DNA from 2 places in the Arthrobacter sp. A5 genome. Region 2 is predicted to be linked to the other one. Evidence: predicted binding sites of a transcription regulator. Region 2 holds the regulator's gene; the other holds the start of a gene.
The links. The regulator LexA, encoded in region 2, represses DNA repair genes until DNA is damaged. The targets are predictions, from matches to a motif close to TCGAACANNTGTTCGA.
Positions count from the first base shown of each region.

Region 1: the regulator LexA is predicted to act here: its motif matches at 6,923-6,938, upstream of ACLLJI_RS15665 (DUF222 domain-containing protein).

Region 1 is NZ_CP180316.1:3,319,603-3,328,897, forward strand. It holds gene ACLLJI_RS15620 (flagellar hook-length control protein FliK) at 1-589, opposite strand, end outside; gene ACLLJI_RS15625 (flagellar FliJ family protein) at 586-1,134, opposite strand; gene ACLLJI_RS15630 (FliI/YscN family ATPase) at 1,134-2,459, opposite strand; gene ACLLJI_RS15635 (FliH/SctL family protein) at 2,456-3,127, opposite strand; gene fliG (flagellar motor switch protein FliG) at 3,117-4,136, opposite strand; gene fliF (flagellar basal-body MS-ring/collar protein FliF) at 4,133-5,722, opposite strand; gene fliE (flagellar hook-basal body complex protein FliE) at 5,722-6,027, opposite strand; gene ACLLJI_RS15655 (flagellar basal body rod protein FlgC) at 6,027-6,419, opposite strand; gene flgB (flagellar basal body rod protein FlgB) at 6,416-6,757, opposite strand; gene ACLLJI_RS15665 (DUF222 domain-containing protein) at 6,982-8,865, shown strand; gene ACLLJI_RS15670 (hypothetical protein) at 9,102-9,295, opposite strand, start outside.
Region 2 is NZ_CP180316.1:1,187,318-1,196,612, reverse strand. It holds gene priA (bifunctional 1-(5-phosphoribosyl)-5-((5-phosphoribosylamino)methylideneamino)imidazole-4-carboxamide isomerase/phosphoribosylanthranilate isomerase PriA) at 1-614, opposite strand, end outside; gene ACLLJI_RS05455 (hypothetical protein) at 689-850, opposite strand; gene hisH (imidazole glycerol phosphate synthase subunit HisH) at 851-1,486, opposite strand; gene hisB (imidazoleglycerol-phosphate dehydratase HisB) at 1,564-2,190, opposite strand; gene ACLLJI_RS05440 (histidinol-phosphate transaminase) at 2,377-3,474, opposite strand; gene ACLLJI_RS05435 (LysM peptidoglycan-binding domain-containing protein) at 3,631-4,032, opposite strand; gene lexA (transcriptional repressor LexA) at 4,416-5,159, shown strand; gene ACLLJI_RS05425 (ATP-dependent DNA helicase) at 5,179-7,242, opposite strand; gene hflX (GTPase HflX) at 7,235-8,854, opposite strand.

The sequences.
Region 1 (9,295 bases), 2.1 Mb from region 2:
GCGTCGTCGTCGTAGTCGGTGCGGAAGCTGCAGCCGTCGTAGTCGTGGCGCCTGCAGCTGCAGGCATCGGGGCAGATGCAGACCGCATCGCGTCCTGCGACCTGGTGGAATTACTCGCTCCGGCCACAGCCTCCGGCACGGAAGGGGGCACGTCGGCCCCCGCGTCGTCGGCCGTACGGGTGCCTTCGGCCGTACGGGTGCCGTCGGCCGGCTGCGGTCCCGGCTCAATGCCAGCAGCCGACAGCGATCCGGTGGCTAAAGGATCTGCCGCCAGCAGAGCGCCAACGGTCAGCAGGCTGCCACCAACCGGCACGGCCACGGCAATCGGCGCCAGAGCGCCAGCGGCAACGGGCGCCGCTGTCCCGCCCGGCTCGGTGCCGGCAGCAACCGGCTTCCCGCTGCGGGCTGTTCCTTGCGGTGCTGATTTCTGCCCGGCGGAACCGGCGGACGTGCCCACGACGGCACGCAAGACGGCGCCAAACGCCGCTTCCCCCTGTCGCCCTCCCCTGCCGCGGCTCTGGCCCGCTGCGCCGGAATCCCGGGCTCTCGTAGGCGACAGCGCCAGCTGCAGGCCCGAAAGCGCGCTCATGTCTTCTCCCTATCGAGCCCGCGGCCCGTCTCCCGAGCCGACTCGCGGTCCGACTCCCGATCCGGCCCCCGGTCCGACTCGCGATCCGACCCCCGGCCCCGGTTCGGTCCACTGTCCGGCCCCCGGTCCCGGTCGCGGTGCCAAGCCGTCACCGCTATCTCATCCAAAACGGTCTGCTCGGAGTGGAGCAGTTCCGCGGCCACGAGTTCCGCATGCTTCGCCGCCAGCTTCTCCAGCCGGACGGAACCGGCCCGCGCCTCATTGAATACTGTCTGCGCCTGGTCCTGCTGTACCCGGTTCTGCTGCGACACTGCTTCGAGCTCGGCCAACATACTGCGTGCGGACGAACGTGCAGCGGCCATAGCACTCAGCGCGGCGGCGGTGGCCACCTCGCTGGTCGTTTGCTGCAGTTCACCGCGGGCGGCGTTCTGCCGCGCGCCGTGGGCAGACGCTCTCGCATTCGCGCCGGCCAGCTCGGCGGCGGCGGCATCCTGGCGCAGGTGCCGCAGGCGGAGCAGCCCAGCCAGCGGAAATGCACGGGACATCAGGTACCTCCAAGGGTCTGGACCAGCCGGTTCAACTGGTTCCATGCATCAATGCCAGCCGTCTGATCGTCCATCCGCTGCTGCAGGAACGCGTTGATGGCGGCCTCGTGATCCACGGCGGCATCCACCAGCGGGTTCGTCCCACGCTGGTAAGCGCCGACGTCGAGCAGGTCCTGCACGCCCTTGCGCGCGGCAAGCACCCGACGCAAGGCGGTGGCCGTCCCGCCCTCCTCGGCCGAAATGACCTTGGAGGCGACGCGGGAAATGGAACTAAGGACGTCGATGGAGGGAAAGTGGCCGACGACGGCCAGCCTGCGGTCCAGCACGACGTGACCGTCCAGTATGGAGCGGGCGGCGTCAGCGATCGGTTCGTTGTGGTCGTCTCCGTCCACCAGCACCGTGTATATTCCGGTGACCGAGCCGCGCTCGGCTGTTCCGGCACGCTCGAGTAGTTGGGCCAGGACCGAGAAGGTCGACGGCGGGTACCCCCGGGTAGCGGGCGGCTCGCCGACGGACAGGCCGATCTCACGCTGGGCCATGGCGACCCGCGTCAGCGAATCCATCATCAGCACGACGTCGGCACCGCAGTCTCGGAAGGATTCCGCGATGCGGGTGGCGGTGAAGGCGGCGCGCAGGCGCATCAGAGCCGGCTCATCCGAGGTGGAGACCACCACAATGGCCCGGGCCAGTCCCTCCGCGCCGAGATCATCTTCGAGAAACTCACGGACCTCGCGGCCGCGCTCGCCCACCAGCGCGATCACGGAAACCTCTGCGTCGGTGCCGCGGGCAATCATGGACAACAGCGAGGATTTACCCACTCCGGAACCGGCGAACAGGCCCATCCGCTGGCCCTTGCCGACCGTCAGGAGGGTGTCCATGGCCCGCACGCCCAGCTGCAGTCGCTCGGAAATCCGGATGCGGTGCATGGCCGAGGGAGTGTCATGATCCAACGGCACCCTGCCGTCAGCCATGAGTGGACCCTTGCCATCGATCGGGCGGCACAGACCGTCCAGCACGCGGCCAAACAGCCCTACCCCGGTGGGGACCAGCAGAGGCGTTCCTTTCGTCCGTGCCGGAGAGCCGGCCCCGATCCCGGCCATTCTGCCCAGCGGCATACAGCGGATGCCGGTCCGGGTAGAGGCAACCACTTCGGCGTCCACGCCGGGATTCTCACCGATGGTGACAAGGTCGCCGACGGCACAGTCGAGCCCGGCCAGCTCCACTCCGAGCCCGACGACGGATGATACCGACCCAACCCGCTCGGGACGCGCCGCGGCCAGGGCCGCTTCGAACCGGTGAGCGTGCGGACGCCAGGATGTCGTCATTCGGAGTCACCCCGGAGGGCATCCTTGGCCCGCGCCAGCGCGGTGCCGATCCGCGCGTCAAGGTAGCCGTACTCGAACTCCGCCATGGCATCCCCCGGCGCCAGCTCGGTATCCGGAACGAGGCGGACGCGGGCCCCGGCAAGCGTGTCCGCATCCAGGGTTGCCAGATCCGCGGGATTCATCCGTACGGCGTAGGTGCCTGCGGCGGCCCGCTGCGTCATCGCCCGCGTCAGCGCCGCCCGGGCGGAGTGTTCGCCGTCGGACAACTCTTTGCCGATGACCGCTTCGGCCAACTCCAAAGACCCTGCCAGCAGCGCATCCTGCGCCTCCGTGACCACCGGCAGCACCACCGCATTGACCGCCGCCACCGCACTGTTGAGCGTGGCCACCCCCTGCTCTGTTGCGGCCCGCAGCCGCAGCAGCCCGGCGGCATGCTCGGCCTCCATCTCGGCGCGCCGCGTCTGCGACTCCGCCTCGGCGGCCCGCATTCCGAAGGCGTAACCGATCGAGTGGCCCCGGATATAGCCCGGCGTTCCGGGACCGTCGGGTGCGGTCCCCTCAACGGGGGCGAAGCTGATCGGCGTGAAGGCGGCACCGGTGAAAGCGCCGGTGGAGGCGGCACCAGTGAAAGCGCCAGTGGAGGTGCCAGCAGGCGAATTAGTAGACAAGGTCGTCCTCCTCGTTCCGCCGCACGGTGATGGTCCCCGCCGCTTCGAGCTCGCGGATCGAGCGCACAATGTCAGCCCGGGCCTGCTCCACCTGGGAGGCCCGCACCGGACCGGTTGCACCGCTCTCAGACTGCAAAATTTCAAGATTCCGCTCGGTGATATTCGCGTGCACAACGTCGACGAGCTCGACAGCGGCGCCCTTGAGCGCCAAGGCCAGGACACCGGCGTCAATGCCGCGCAGCACCTGTTGGACATCCTTGCGGTCCAGCTTCACAATGTCCGCGAACGTCAGCATCCGCGAACGGATCTCCTCCGCCAGAACCGGGTCCCGCTCCTCCAGCCCCTCCATCAGGGACTTTTCGGTGGCGACATCCGCCCGGTTGAGAATCTCGACCAGGGACTCGACGCCGCCGATCACCTCCACCGTTTCAGGCAGCGAGACGACGGCATTGGCCCGTGCCCGCAGCGTCTCGGCAACAATACCGACCGCTTCCGGGGTGGCGGTACCCATCGAGGCAAAGGCCTGCGCCACCTCGGCGCCGAGCGGCTCGCCCAGACCTGCAAGCACGGCGGAGGCTTTCTGCGCACTGACATGGCCGAGCACCAGGGCGATGGTCTGCGGCAGCTCCCCATCCAGCAGGATCAGAATCTGCCGCGCATCCGCCTCAGCCAGAAATTCAAAGGACGTCCCGGCCATTGACGATTCGAGCCGGCTCATGACGCTCGCGGCCTTCTCCGAGCCGAATGATGCCTTCAGCAGTTCAAGGGCGAAGTCCCGCCCGCCACGGGTATTTGAGCTGCTGTGAAAGGTCATCTCATGAAATTCGTTGATGACCTCCCCCGCCAGCGCCGGGTCCACCCGCTGGAGCGAGACAATCTCCGCAGCGACTTCCTCCGCCTCGGCTTCGGTGAACTGTTGCATCACCCGGGCGGCCTTTTCCGGCTCCAACTGCATCAGGATAATGGCGGCCTTCTGCATGCCCGTCAAGGCCGATTCCGCGGTCTTCATACCGATGTCCTGCTGTCATCCATCATGCTCCGCAGGTATGCTGCCGTCTTTTCCGGGTCGTGGGTGGCCAGCGAATCGATCCGGGCCCGTTTGTCATCCAGATCATCGGGCGCGTCGTCGGGCAGCCGCGGAATTTCCCGCACTGCCGGCGGAGGAGTCAGCTGAAGGGAGGTCGCGGCGGGTTCCAGCAGCCCCATCTGATCCAGCCGCTCCCCGAGGTCGACGGGCTGCCGGCTCTGCCGCCGGTTCTTGAGCGCGTACAGCAGCAATGCCAGGGCAATCAGGAGCAGAATGCTGGCCACGATGATGATGGTCTTCCACGTCTCCGCCGTGCGCTGGGCATCGGCCTCGGCCTTTGCCGCATCGAGGGCAGCCTTGGCGTCAGCGGCGCCGGAGGTGTTGAACGGCAGCGCCGCGACGGTCACAACATCCCCGCGGGCAATATTGATGCCCGCTGCGGAGGAGACCAGATCACGCAGGGTGGACATGTCCAATCCGTCAGCGGTCGGTTTGTTCACCGCAACCGACACCGTCTGCCGCGTCACCGCGCCGGCGGGAATGGTCGTGGTTTCAGTGGTTTTATTCACCGCGTTGTTCTTCGTCGTCTTGTCGGAGGTGAACGTCCCGTTTCCGTCGGCATTGGGTGCCGCCGAGCTCTCGGCCCCGAGCACGCCGGCAGCCGCGGCCCCGGTGCCGGTGTAGGACTCGGTCGCCTTGGATTCGCTCAGAGCGGGAGCCTGGTCGGGGTTGGTGAAGGATTCCTGCACCTTCTGACCGGTCTGCTGGCTCATATCCGCTGCTACGGCCACCGTGGCGTTACCGGGACCCGCCACCCGGTCGAGCATGGCCTGCACGGCGGCGCTGATGCGCTTCTCATAGTCGGAGCCCTGCTTGGCGGCTCCCCCGGCAGCCCCGGTTCCGACGGCGGAAAGTACGGTTCCGGAGGAGTCAATGACCGCAACGTTGAGCGGTTTCAGCCCGTCAATGGACGCGGAGGTCAGGTGAACGATGGCCTGGACCTGATCGGAATCCAGCGAGGTTCCCTTCGCGCTTTCGATGAACACCGACGCCGTCGGGTCCTGTTTCTGGGAGGCAAACACCGTGTCCTTGGGGATCGCCAGCTTCACCGAGGCGGCTTTTACACCGTTCATGGCGGAAATCGTGGACGCCAACTCGCCCTCCATGGCCCGCTGGTACGTGACGGTCTGCTGGAATTCCGACGATGTCACGCCCATGTTGTCCAACAGCGAGTAGCCGGCCGTCTTGTTCGCCGGCAGCCCCGCCGCGGCCGCCTTGAGGCGCTCGTCGTAGACCTTCGCCTCCGGCACCATGATCGTGGCCCCGCCGTTGGTCAGCTCGTACGGCACGCCGTCCGTGCGCAGCTGGTCCACAATGGTGTTCGCGTCCGCCGCGGCGAGTCCGGAAAACAGCGGTGTGTAGGTGGGCCTGGTGAGCCAGGACGTGAGCGCGATTCCGCCCAGCACCAGCGCGGCAATGCCGATAATGGCAATGGTGCGCTGTGCCACGCTGAAGCTGCCCACGGCCTTGGTGAACCGCGCAAAAAAGGCGGATAGCTGTGCCGGCATCAGGCTTGCATCCGCATGATCTCGTTGAACGCGTCAACGCCCTTATTCCGGACCGCCGCCACCAGTTCCAGCGTCACCTGCGCCCGCGTAGCGGCAAGCGTCGCGGTGTGAATATCGTCCAGGTTGCCGGTCACGGCCTTAATGGCCAGGTCATTGGAGTTGGACTGCAGTTGCTGCAGTCCGTCCACGGCACCGGTCAGCGTCGAGGCGAAGTCCGCGTCGCCGTCCGGGGCGGCGGGCTGGACCGCTGGCAGATAGCCCGTCGCGGAAACGCCCTGGACCGTGGGAATTGCGGCGATGGCCATCAGGCTTTTCCGATCTGCAGGGCGGCTTCGTAGGTAGTTTTAGCGCGGTCGACGACGGCGGCATTGGCTTGGTAGCCCCGCTGGGCCATGATCAGCTTGCCCATTTCCAGCCCCAGATCGATGTCCGGGTAGCGGACGTAGCCGTCCTTGTCCGCGAGTGGATTCTCCGGTTCGTGGACCAGCCGTCCAGCCGCGTCCCCCAACACGGTTCCGGCCACGTAGACGCCTGAATTTCCCGGCCCCTCCTGGGCCTGCACGTAGCGCGCCTGGAAAGCGGCGCCGTTCGTGCTCTTGGCGGTATTGACGTTGGCTAGATTGTCTGACACGGCGTCAAGCCACTTGCGGTGCACGGTCAGCCCAGAACCGGCGATGCTGATTGCGTCCGTCATCAGTTGGTCCGCAGTGCCGAGCGCACACCGGTGAACGGCGCGTTGGAGGCCTGGGCCGCGAACTGGTAGCGCAGAACGGTAGAAATGTTGGCGAGCGTCTCGGTATCGAGGTTGACGTTGTTGCCGTTCAGCTGCGTCGCATCCAGCGACCGCGCCGTCGTCGCCTCTGCGTGTCCGTCCCGTGCCTGCACCGAGGAACTCAGCGCGGACTCGAAGGCGACCTTTTTGGCGTGGTAATTGGGGGTATTGACGTTGGCAATATTGTCGGCAATGCTGCGCTGGCGCAGGGCCAGACCATCAAGGGCGCTGCTGAGCGCCACAGTAGTCACGGAATCGAACAACGTTTACCCGCTTTACAAAAAAGGGACAAGTCGGCCGATCCGTGGCCAATTCAAGTGAGCGATCCTTGCTCGTCTCTATCTATCGGCGCGGGACACGCGTCCGTTAGCAGAATCGCCAAAACTTTTACCTGGCAGCCGTGACGTGGACGGGACGTCTGAAAATATTCGCACACACGTTCGGAAAAATTTTGGGAATTGTAGCTTAATTAGAATAGAATTGAAGCATGGACGGCGGGAAGAGCTTCGAAACGCTCCTCGGGGATTACCTCGGGATACCCCCGCACGCCCGCCCCGAAGATTTCCAAGCCAACGGATCCCGGCCAGAAGGTCCCCATCTCACCCAGTGGGAGTTCGGGTGGGGTCCGGCCCGCACTCTGACGGGCGAGGACCTGTGCCGCTCCCTGAAGCCCTCCGCCGTCATCGCCAAGCACCCGGGCAGTGATCTACATCCCTCCAAAGAGCAGCTCCCCGATCTGCAGGACGCAGACCCACAGGTCCCCGACGCGCAGGTCTCGGATCTGCAGGACGCTGAGCTCCTTGACGCTAACCGGCAGGATAACCATCAGCCTGATGGTGACCTGCAGGTCGAGTCCGTCCGTCGGGTCCTGTTGGCGGGCCTGGTCCGGGAAGAGGACCCCGACAGGCTGGACCCGCTACGGACCGCCGAGGCCCTGCTGCTCACCGACCCCGCCGGCGGTGATGCCGACCAGAAGCTCGACTACGCCGCCGCAGCCGGGAAAATGGTGTCCTGGGCCCAGGCCATCCAGACCCGGGCCGTCGCCGCGTTCGCCGCAGAACGGCCCCCGCTGCCGGCCGAAACACCACGGCGCTTCACCGTGCCGGCCCGGTCCGAATGGATCAGCGAACGCTCCCGGTACGCGGCAGCGGAAATCGGTGCCGCCCTGCACATCGGCCGCTACAGCGCCCAGCGCCTCCTGGACAACAGCGACTACCTCACCAGCATGCTCCCTGCCACCCTCGCCCAGCACGAGCAGGGCCTCCTGGACCGGGCCCGCGTCCACGCCGTCCTCTCCGGACTCGGCACCACCCCGGCCGAACTCTGGGGCCCGGTCGAAGACGCGATCACCGCCCTCGCACCCTCCCTGACACCCAAAGCCCTGGAACGGCATGCCCGCGAAACGGCGGAGAAACTCGACCCCGAACCCCTCGCCGCCCGGCACGAACGCGCCCGCACCCACCGCGACGTCTGGTTCTTCGCCCAACCCGACGGAATGGCCGAAATCGGTGCCCTCCTCCCCGCCGTGGACGCCCGGCGCTTCTACGAAACCATCGACGCCTGGGCCCACCACGCCCAACACGAAGGCGAACCCTCCACCGGCACCACCCCCGGCGGGAAACCCTCCCGCGCGATCAACGAATACCGCGCCGACGTCATGGTCGACCTCTTCAACAACGCCCTGGACCCCGACCCCAGCGACGACACCGACACCACCGAAGACACCGACCCCGACGACACCGACACCAGCGACTGCACCGACGATACCGACACCGGGAACGCAGGGAAGACCGGCACCGACACCGGGAACGCCGGGAAGACCGCCCGTGGCCGCCGGAAGGCCCCCCGCTACGCACCCGCCCAGATCGCCGTCACCGTCCCCGTCCTGACCCTGATGGGACTGGACGAACGCCCCGGCAACCTCAACGGCTACGGCCCCATCCCAGCCGACCAGGCCCGCGAACTCGCCGGCCAGGCAACCTCCTGGCTCAGGATCCTCACCCACCCCGAAAACGGCACCATCCTCTCCATCGGCCGGACAGCCTACGAACCCGCGGCGGACCTGCGCCGCTGGATCATCAACCGGGACAAAACCTGCCGCGGCATCGGCTGCGACAAACCCGCAAGACTCTGCGACATCGATCACACCATCCCCTACCACCGGCAGACCTACGCCCCCGACGGCACACCCCTGCCCCTGGGCGAAACCAGCGACACCAACCTAGGCCCCCTGTGCACAGCCGATCACCACCTCAAAGACGACCCCGGCACCGGCTGGACCGTCACCCAACCAACCCCCGGCGTCTTCATCCACACCTCACCCACCGGACGCGTCTACCCCAACAACCCCGAACCACCACCACCCTTCTGACCTGAAGGTGGAGCTGTACGTTCTGAACCCTCCCAGCACTCGGCATTGACACCAGCGTCAGCTCAGAGCTACAGACGGCAAGTTCGTCACAGTCGAGTGCCGCATCTGGAACCCGAGTGAATACAAGCGGAGCGCGCGTGTTCTCGGAGTAAATTCCTACGGCGCCTCGATCATTCCTACGGCCTCTTTGACATTGTCGGTCGTTCCGTTAGCCCTTCCGTTCAAACGCGCTAGGTCTAGCCCGTAACGTCCAGAAAAACCGGCCGCCCAGTGGGTATCGTCTCCGGCACCGATTGAACGGCGGCCAGGTGCCGCGCGGTCTCGTGGAGCTGCGCTTCCAGACGTTCGACGGCGTCATGCTGGGCTGCGAGCAGCCGGCGAGCCCGGCCGATCAGTCCGGCGGGAATCGGCCCCGGATCAGCCAGCGGCA
Region 2 (9,295 bases):
GAAATGCCGCCGGATGCCACCACCGGCTTTCCAGTGCGCGAAAGAACCTCGCGGAGCAGCTCTACGTTCGGACCCCGCAGAGTTCCGTCCTTAGTCACATCGGTGACGACATACCGGGCACATCCTGCATCCTCCAGGCGGGCCAGCACCTCCCAAAGGTCCCCGCCCTCCTTCGTCCAGCCGCGAGCTGCGAGCGTGGTGCCACGAACGTCAAGGCCGACGGCGATCTTGTCACCGAAACGTTCAATGGCCCGGGCCGTCCACAACGGGTCCTCCAGCGCTGCGGTGCCCAGATTCACCCGGGCCGCACCCAGCTCGAGGGCGCCCTCCAAGGACGCATCGTCGCGGATACCGCCGGAAAGCTCCACCTTGACGTTCAGGGCCTGCACTACCTCGCGCAGCAGTTCAAGATTGGAGCCCCGACCGAACGCGGCGTCCAGATCCACCAGATGCACCCACTCGGCACCGTCATTCTGCCAAGCCAGCGCGGCATCGAGAGGGGATCCGTAACTCGTTTCGCTGCCGGCCTCACCCTGCACCAGGCGCACGGCCTGGCCGTCGGCGACATCTACGGCGGGAAGCAGTTCCAGAAGGGTTGTCTCAGCGCTGGTCATCGGGTCCTCATCGGTCTAGGTGCGTGGAATAAGCAGGGCAGCGGCCCGCGCGTTCAGCGGACCGCCGGATGGAATTATTTGGAGGCCGGCAGCGTCAGCAGGTAAGCGGCCAGCAGCGACATGACGGCCAGCAGGGCAAAGGAAAACGGGATCCAGCGCGGCTTCTTCTGCTGGTAATAGGCAATAGCACCGCCGACCAGCAGCCCGGCGAGGCCCATCAGGACAACCGACCACATTCAGGCCGCCGCCTTCCGCAGCGAGTGGACCCAGTTACGCAGCAGCCGTGCCCCGGCGTCCCCGGATTTTTCCGGATGGAACTGGGTGGCGCACAGCGGCCCGTTCTCCACCGCGGCAATAAAGCGGGCTCCGTGCTCAGACCAGGTGACCAGGGGAGGTTTGATGCGCGCGTGGGCCACATCAAAGTCCCATGTCTGCACACCGTAGGAATGCACAAAATAAAAACGGTCATGCTCGACGCCCTCGAAAAGCTTCGACCCCTCCGGCACGTCAACGGTGTTCCAGCCCATGTGCGGCACCACCGGAGCCGGGAGCAGTTCCACCGTGCCGGGCCACTCGGCCATCCCCGGTTCGCTGTTGCCGTGCTCGACACCGCCATCGAAGAGGATCTGCAGTCCAACGCAAATGGCCAGCACCGGACGGCCGCCGGCGACTCTCCGGCCGATCATCCGCAGACCGTCGACGCCCTTGAGCTCCTTCATCACCGTAGCGAAGGCCCCGACACCCGGGACGACCAGGCCGTCGGCGCCGAGCACGTCGTCGGCCTTGGCGCTGAGCGTCACCACGGCGCCGGCGCGCTCAAGGGCCCGGACGGCGGAACGTACGTTCCCCGAGCCATAGTCCAGCACCGTCACCGTCGGACCCGCCGCGGAACCGCCGCCGTCCGCCGACGGGGCGTCAGCGGCGCTGTCCGGCGAAAGCTGCTCCGCCGTCACAGGCTGCCCTTGGTGGAAGGAATGCCGACGACGCGCGGATCGGGTTCGATGGCACTGCGCAGGGCGCGGGCGAAGGCTTTGAACTGTGCCTCCACAATGTGGTGCGGATCCCGCCCGGCGAGGACCGTCATGTGCAGGCATATCCGTGCGTGGAATGTCATGGCTTCAAAGACATGGCGCGTCAGCGAACCGGTGAAGTGGCCGCCAATAAGGTGATATTCCTGTCCGGCCGGCTCGCCGCTGTGAACCAGGTAGGGGCGGCCGGAAACATCGACGACGGCGTTGGCAAGTGCCTCGTCCAGTGGAACGGTGGCTTCGCCAAACCGCCGGATGCCGGCCTTGTTGCCCAGGGCCTGGCGCAGGACTTCACCCAGGGTGATGGCCACGTCTTCCACGGTATGGTGCACGTCAATGTGGGTATCTCCGCTGGCCTTGACGGTCAGGTCGATCAGCGAATGTTTCGACAGCGCTGTCAGCATGTGATCGTAAAAGGGGACGGAGGTAGCGATGCTGGACACCCCTGTCCCGTCCAGGTCAACCTCTACCAGTACGGACGACTCGCTGGTGCTCCGTTCCAGCCGCGCCGTGCGTGGGGCGCCGGAAGTGGATGTGTTCTCGCTCATTGCGGGCGGTCCTTCGTTCCTGGATTGTGGATGGTGCTGGCCTCTGCAGTGCGGCGCCGGAACGCGTCCGGATTATGCAGCACCGGTGCCAAAGCATTGGTCGCGTCCCCTAATTCTAGGAGAATACGGACGGATCCCCGAATGCCGGTCGGCCAACAGCCATCGAACCCGTCGTTCGCGGGCCACTCAACGGCCCAACACCACGGCCAGCCGATCGAGGAAAGCCGATGTTTCCGTTTCCGTGCCGGCGGTGACGCGCAGATGACCGGGAATGCCGACGTCTCTGATCAAGACGCCCGCCTCCAGCAGTCCCTGCCAGATGGCATGCGGATCCTCCATGCCGCCAAAGAAAACAAAATTGGAATCCGACGGCGCCGGCTTGAGCCCGAACGCGGATAGTCCGGCCACGATCCGGTCGCGCTGGATCTTGATGTCCTCAACGTTGGCCAGCAGGGAATCGGAGTTCCGCAGCGCCGCCACGGCCGTGGCTTGTGTAATGGCGGAGAGGTGGTAAGGCAGCCGGACCAGCCGCAATGCGTCGGCGATCTCAGGGGCGGCGGCGAGATAGCCCAACCGGGCGCCGGCCAGGGCGAAGGCCTTACTCATGGTGCGGGAGACCACGAGGCGCTCACGCCCCGGCAGTAAAGCCATGGCGCTGGGTGTTCCGTCATGGGCGAATTCCGCGTATGCCTCATCGACGATGATAATGGCTTGCGATGCCTTGCCCGCCTCGTAGACCTCTTCAACAACTTCGGCCTTGAGCGCCGTGCCAGTCGGATTATTTGGTGAACAGAGGAAGACAATGTTGGGTGCCAGTTCGCGTACCTGTTCGGCGGCTGACGCGGCGCTCAGGCCGAAATCCTCCGTGCGGCGCCCGGTGACGTACTCAGTTCCGGTGCCGTTGGCGAGCAACGGATACATTGAGTAGGTGGGAGGGAAGCCCAGGGCTCTGCGTCCCGGTCCGCCGAACGCCTGCAGGATCTGTTGCAGCACCTCGTTGGACCCGTTGGCTGCCCAGACGTTCTCAGCCGCTAGGCCGTGCCCCAAATATGCAGCCAAAGCCCGTCGCAGTTCGGTGAATTCCCGGTCCGGGTAGCGGTTGAGGCCGACCAGCACGTTGTCGACCGCCTTGAGGATGGCCTCGCGCGCATCATCGGGGACGCCGTGGGTATTTTCATTGACGTTGAGCAGGATGGGGACGTCCAGCTGAGGTGCACCATACGGGTGCAGCCCGCGCAGATCGTTCCGCAGGGGCAGCCGGTCGAGACGCTCAGTCTGATTCACGGTTCCAGTTTAAGCTCCCCGGCCGCCACGGTCGAACCGGGCCGGGAATTAAAGCTGACATAACCACCTCATCAGTCAGCTCTTAGAGGCTCACCGGCCCCAATGGTTGGCGACGCTGGTGGGCCTCACTGCTGTGCTTCAAGGCAGCCTTCGCCATCAGTTCAGCAGCGGAACGTAGACCTGCTGCCCCGGCTGGACGACTGAAGTGGTGAGACTGTTCAGCTCCAGGATGTCCGCCACAACGTCCCGCGGATCCCGTGACGGATCGCTTGCCGAGGCGATGCTCCAAAGAGTCTGGCCCGCCATGACGGTGACCTTGGAAGCGTGGACCCCCGGCGAATTTGCACCGGTGGAGGCTTGGGCCGGCGACGTAATGAACCCGGCCAGCAACAGCACAGCGATAGCGGACAGCATCAGTGGAATACCCATCAGGACCAGACGCCCGCGGCGAGTCAGTCGGAGCTGGATCTTGGATGCGGGCTGCCAGCCCTTGGAAGCCGGCCGCCGGCTCACGGAGGCGGGCCGGGCTTCGAGATTAAAGGTCGATGTGGCGTTCATTTTCTTCACCTTTCACGCTACGAGGTCCAGTTGTCCTGACCCGGCAGTGCACTTGTAGCGCCTGTAGGCGGCGCAGGGTTCAACTACCACTGGTCCAGCTAGAACATGTATTCGAAACTGTGTTCTCCAGTTGTAGCACTCACTAACGATGCATGCCAAGACCCGGTAGAACATATGTTTGAAATCAACCGGAAACTGCCCTAGATTAGAAGCAGGATCCGGCCACACGACGAGTCCACCAGAACCCACCGACATTTTGGCTGGGGGCGTTGGGGGGTGGTCAGCTCCGACCAAGCCGTAGCATACGGATGACGGGCGGAGCGGATCCGCCGGGCGCTTGTCGGCGCCGGGCCGGTTGCAGTTTCAAGAAGGGACGGCACGTCATGGCAGGTCCGGAATTCATCCTCCATAGCGGGAACCGTGCCAGCCGGGCCGGCTTTAAGGGCCTGACGGTGCGGCAAAAAAAGATCCTTGAGTGTATCCAGCGCTCCATCAGTGACAAGGGCTACCCGCCGTCCATGCGTGAGATCGGCGACGTCGTCGGGCTCGCAAGCCTGTCCAGCGTCACTCATCAGCTCTCCCAGTTGGAAAAACTGGGCTATCTGCGTCGGGACGCGAAGCGCCCCCGCGCCATGGAAGTGCTCATCCCGCTCACCCTGGACGACGGGGTCGTGGAAATCGAGGGCGTGCCATCCCCGGCAAAGCTGCGCAGCGCCAGTGGTCTGAACATGGCAGAGCTGAGCAGCGCCTCAGACACCGCCATGGTGCCTCTAGTCGGACGGATCGCCGCCGGCGGACCCATCCTGGCTGATCAGGTAGTCGAGGACGTCATGCCACTCCCACGCCAGCTCGTAGGTCATGGAGAGCTCTTTATGCTCAAGGTGACCGGCGACTCCATGATCGACGCCGCGATCTGTGACGGCGACTGGGTCGTAGTGCGCCGGCAGCAGGACGCCATCAACGGCGACATCGTGGCGGCCCTCCTCGATGACGAAGCAACCGTCAAGACGTTCCGTCAGCGGGATGGGCACACCTGGTTGCTGCCGCAGAACACCCGTTATGAACCGATAGTGGGCGACAATGCCACCATCATGGGCAAAATTGTTTCGGTGCTGCGCGCCATCTAGGCGGGCGGTCTGCCGCCGGTCAGGCCTCGGGTTTGCCTGCTTCGGCCAGCCGCTGCAGGGCGCTCATCACCAGCGCACGGTCCGTCGTGGGCCAGAATGGTGGGAGGGCCGCACGCAGAAAGCCACCGTAACGGGCCGTGGCCAGCCGTGAGTCCAGTACTGCCACCACGCCCTTGTCCGAGGACGAGCGGATCAGCCGGCCCGCGCCCTGCGCAAGCCGGACCGCCGCGTGAGTCGCCGATATCGACATGAAACCGTTCCCGCCGGCCTTGGCAACGGCGCGCGAGCGTGCGGTCATCAGCGGGTCATCCGGGCGCGGAAAGGGGATCCGGTCTATCACCACGAGCCGGCAGGACGCACCCTGCACATCAACGCCCTGCCACAGGGACATGGTGCCGAACAAACAGGTGTCCGGTTCAGCCTCGAACTGCTTGACAAGGGCGGCCATCGATGACTCCCCCTGACAGAGCACAACCACCTCCAGCCGGGACCGGAGCGCTTCCGCGGCGTCCTCTGCGGCCCGGCGGGAGGAAAAGAGGCACAGCGCCCCGCCGCCCGAAGCCCGGATCAGTGCTTCGAGTTCATCAAGCTGCTCCGCCGAGGTGCCGCGCTCCGGCTTCGCCAAATGGGCGGCCACATACAGCATCCCCTGCTTGGCGTAGTCGAACGGCGAGCCTACGTCCGCCCCGGTCCAGCTGGGCGCCCCGGGACCCAGCAGTCCCAACCCGCCGGCCGCCGGTTCAAATGCCGCGCCGACCGCGAGGGTAGCCGAGGTCAGCACAACCGTATGATCCGCGAAGAGCCCCTCCCGGAGCCGGCCGGCCACGCTCAGCGGTGCGATGTTGATCAGAGCCGGAGCCGACTCATCCGGCACGGAGTAGCCTTGCTGCGGGGTGAATCCGCCCGGTCGGGACAACCAGACCACCTCGCCGGCCTCGCGCGCCACCAGCAGCCTCTCGGCCAGTTCCAGAATCAACGTCAGGCGTGAGCGCGCCATCTGGCGTCCGCCGTCGGCATTGCCGGCGTCCCCCTTGGAATCCGACAACGCCGTCCGGCAGGCATCGCGCACCTGATCAATGGCGGTGAGCTGCTGCTCGTTCAGGCCCGAGGGCAGCAGCCCGGACGGGAGTCCGCCAAGGGCCGCCTCCAGATACCCGGCCGCGGAATTGAGTGTCTCCATCGAGATGCCCGTATTCTTCCGCGCGCTGGAGGCGGCAACGTGAATCATCTGCACAGAGAGCTGACCGCTGACAGCACCGGTAACCCGGTCCTGAAGTTCATGCGCCTCATCCACCACGACGACGTCATACTCGGGCAGGACCGCGAGGCCCTCAAACGCGCTGATCGCCAGCATCGCATGATTCGTCACGACGAGGTCCGCCTCCGCGCCACGTACCTTCGCCAGTTCGCTGAAGCATTCGAGCGCCAGTGGGCACTTCTGCGCCCCAAGACACTCCATCGACGTCACCGAAACCTGGCGCCAGGCCCGATCGCTGACCCCCGGCGTGAGTTCGTCGCGGTCTCCCGTTTCGGTGTCCTCCGCCCAGTCCCGGAGCCGGACCACCTCACGGCCCAACTGGCTGGAGGACCCGGAAGAGGCGCCGACGGGGTGAATGACGCTGGTGTCCTCGCCGAGCGCGAACAACTGGCCCTCGGAGGGCTCCTCCGACGGGAACCCGCCCTGCAGCTTATGCTTGCAGACGTAATTGCTCCGCCCCTTCACCAGCGCCACCTTCACCGGCCGCGGCAGCATTGCGGAAATCGATTCCAACAGCCGCGGAAGGTCACGGCCGACAATCTGCGCCTGCAATGCAAGCGTTGCGGTGGAGACCAGGGAAGGCTTATCGCTCTCGAGCGCATGCGCAATCAGCGGGATCAGATAGGCCAAAGATTTTCCGGTCCCTGTGCCGGCCTGGACCAGCAAATGATCACCGGTGTCGATGGAGGCGACCACGCGGCGGACCATTTCGTGCTGACCGTCACGCTGCTGGCCGCCCATGGCGTCCACCGCGGCATCGAGCAGCTCCAGGGCAAACTGCTCCCCCGCGGCCGTTTTTACGTTCCGTGCCGCTGCCTCAGCCATGGAGGATAAATGGCTCCAGCTCTGCGGCCAGCCCCTCGCGCACCTTCACGCTGGCGTGCGTTCCGGACTCGCCATGGTCCAGCGTAAGGATCTCGGCATCGGATTCATGCAGCTTGCTGATCAGGTCCCCCCGGTCGTACGGAATCAGCAGCTCCAGCTCCACGCCTGGGCGCGGAATTGCTTCGCTGATGGCCGCGAGCAGTTCGTCAATGCCCTGCCCCGTGCGGGCCGACACCACCACGTTGCGTGGTTCGCGCTGGCGGAGCCGCTCGATCACGTAAGGGTCGGCGGCGTCGGCCTTGTTCAGGACAATGATCTCCGGGACCTTGCGGGCGTCCACCTCGCTGAAAACGTGGCGGACGGCGGCGATCTGACCCTCCGGATCCGGATGCGAGACGTCCACAATGTGCAGGATCAGGTCCGCATCCGCCACCTCTTCCAAAGTGGACCGGAAGGCCTCCACCAGCTGGGTGGGCAGCGAGCGGACAAAGCCGACGGTGTCCGCCAGCGTAAAGCCGAGCCCGTCGGCGGTTTCGGCCTTGCGGACGGTGGGGTCCAGCGTGGCAAAGAGCGCGTTTTCCACCAGCACGCCGGCGTCGGTGAGCCTGTTCAGCAGCGAGGACTTACCGGCGTTCGTGTACCCGGCAATGGCGACGGACGGGACGGCATTACGACGGCGGTTGGAACGTTTAGTGTCCCGCGCGGGTTTCATTGCACCGATTTCACGGCGCAGTTTGGCCATCCGAGTCCTGATCCGGCGCCGGTCCAGTTCGATCTTCGTCTCACCGGGCCCCCGGGAACCTATGCCTCCGCCGGCCGCTCCGATGCGTCCACCGGCCTGCCGGGACATGGAGTCACCCCAGCCGCGAAGCCGAGGCAACAGGTACTCCATTTGGGCCAGCTCCACTTGGGCCTTGCCCTCACGGGATTTGGCGTGCTGGGCAAAGATGTCCAAAATCAGGGCCGTCCGGTCGATCACCTTGACCAGTACGATGTCTTCAAGGCTACGGCGCTGTGACGGAGCCAACTCGCCGTCCACCACGACGGTGTCGGCGCCGGTTGCGGCCACGATGTCCTTAAGCTCCAAGGCCTTGCCGGAACCAAGGAACGTGCCCGGGTCCGGTTTGAGCCGGCGCTGAACGATCCCATCCAGCACCTCTGATCCTGCGGTTTCCGCCAACGCCGCCAACTCACGCAGCGAATTCTCCGCGTCCGCGAGCGTGCCTTCGGTCCACAGACCGGCCAGCACCACGCGCTCCAGCCGCAGCTGGCGGTACTCGACCTCGGTGACGTCCTCAAGCTCGGTGGACAGACCTGCCACCCGGCGCAGTGCGCGGCGATCCTGCAGATCCTCCTGGTCGCCGTCGTAGCTGCCGTGCCCGCCGTCAAGAGCGGATATCGCCTGTGCCTTTCCCAGGTTGGTGCTCAACCCGCGGGCCTTTGCGGCGCCGTCGGAGGTCCTGGAACCGGAACGCGCCGCATGCTCGGCCACCCCGGCGTCCTTGGCCAGAATCCGGTCAATGACGGCCTGGATATCGGCCGCGGTCATGTCCTGACCCTCGTCGGATGTTCCTGCTTCATCGGCGCCGGGGGCTGGATTCGGGTTGGTCATAGTCTCCTTTAGAAGGTCGTGCTTAACATCGTAGTCCGGTCCGCGGGCATTGGAGCCGGCCGCAGGGCCTTCCGGCGTTTGGCCGGGCGTTGGTATACCTGGGAATTCCTGGGCCATTAAACATCCTTAGGTGATCGGTTCGCACGGATTTTACTCAACGTGCCGGCGGCGAAGCGGGCTGCAGCCAGTTCATGGCCTGGCGCTGGCATGAACCGCCGCTGGACTACCGCTCTTGGAATGGGCCCTGCCGGAATCGCCTCTGAACGGGCCACTGCGGGACGGGCCACTGCGGGACGGGCCACTGCGGGACGGGCCACTGCGGGACGGGCCACTGCGGGACGGGCCACTGCGGGACGGGCCACTGCGGGACGGGCCACTGCGGGACGGGCCACTGCGGGACGGGCCGATCACAGAATGTACATGCGTCCATGCTAGCAGTGG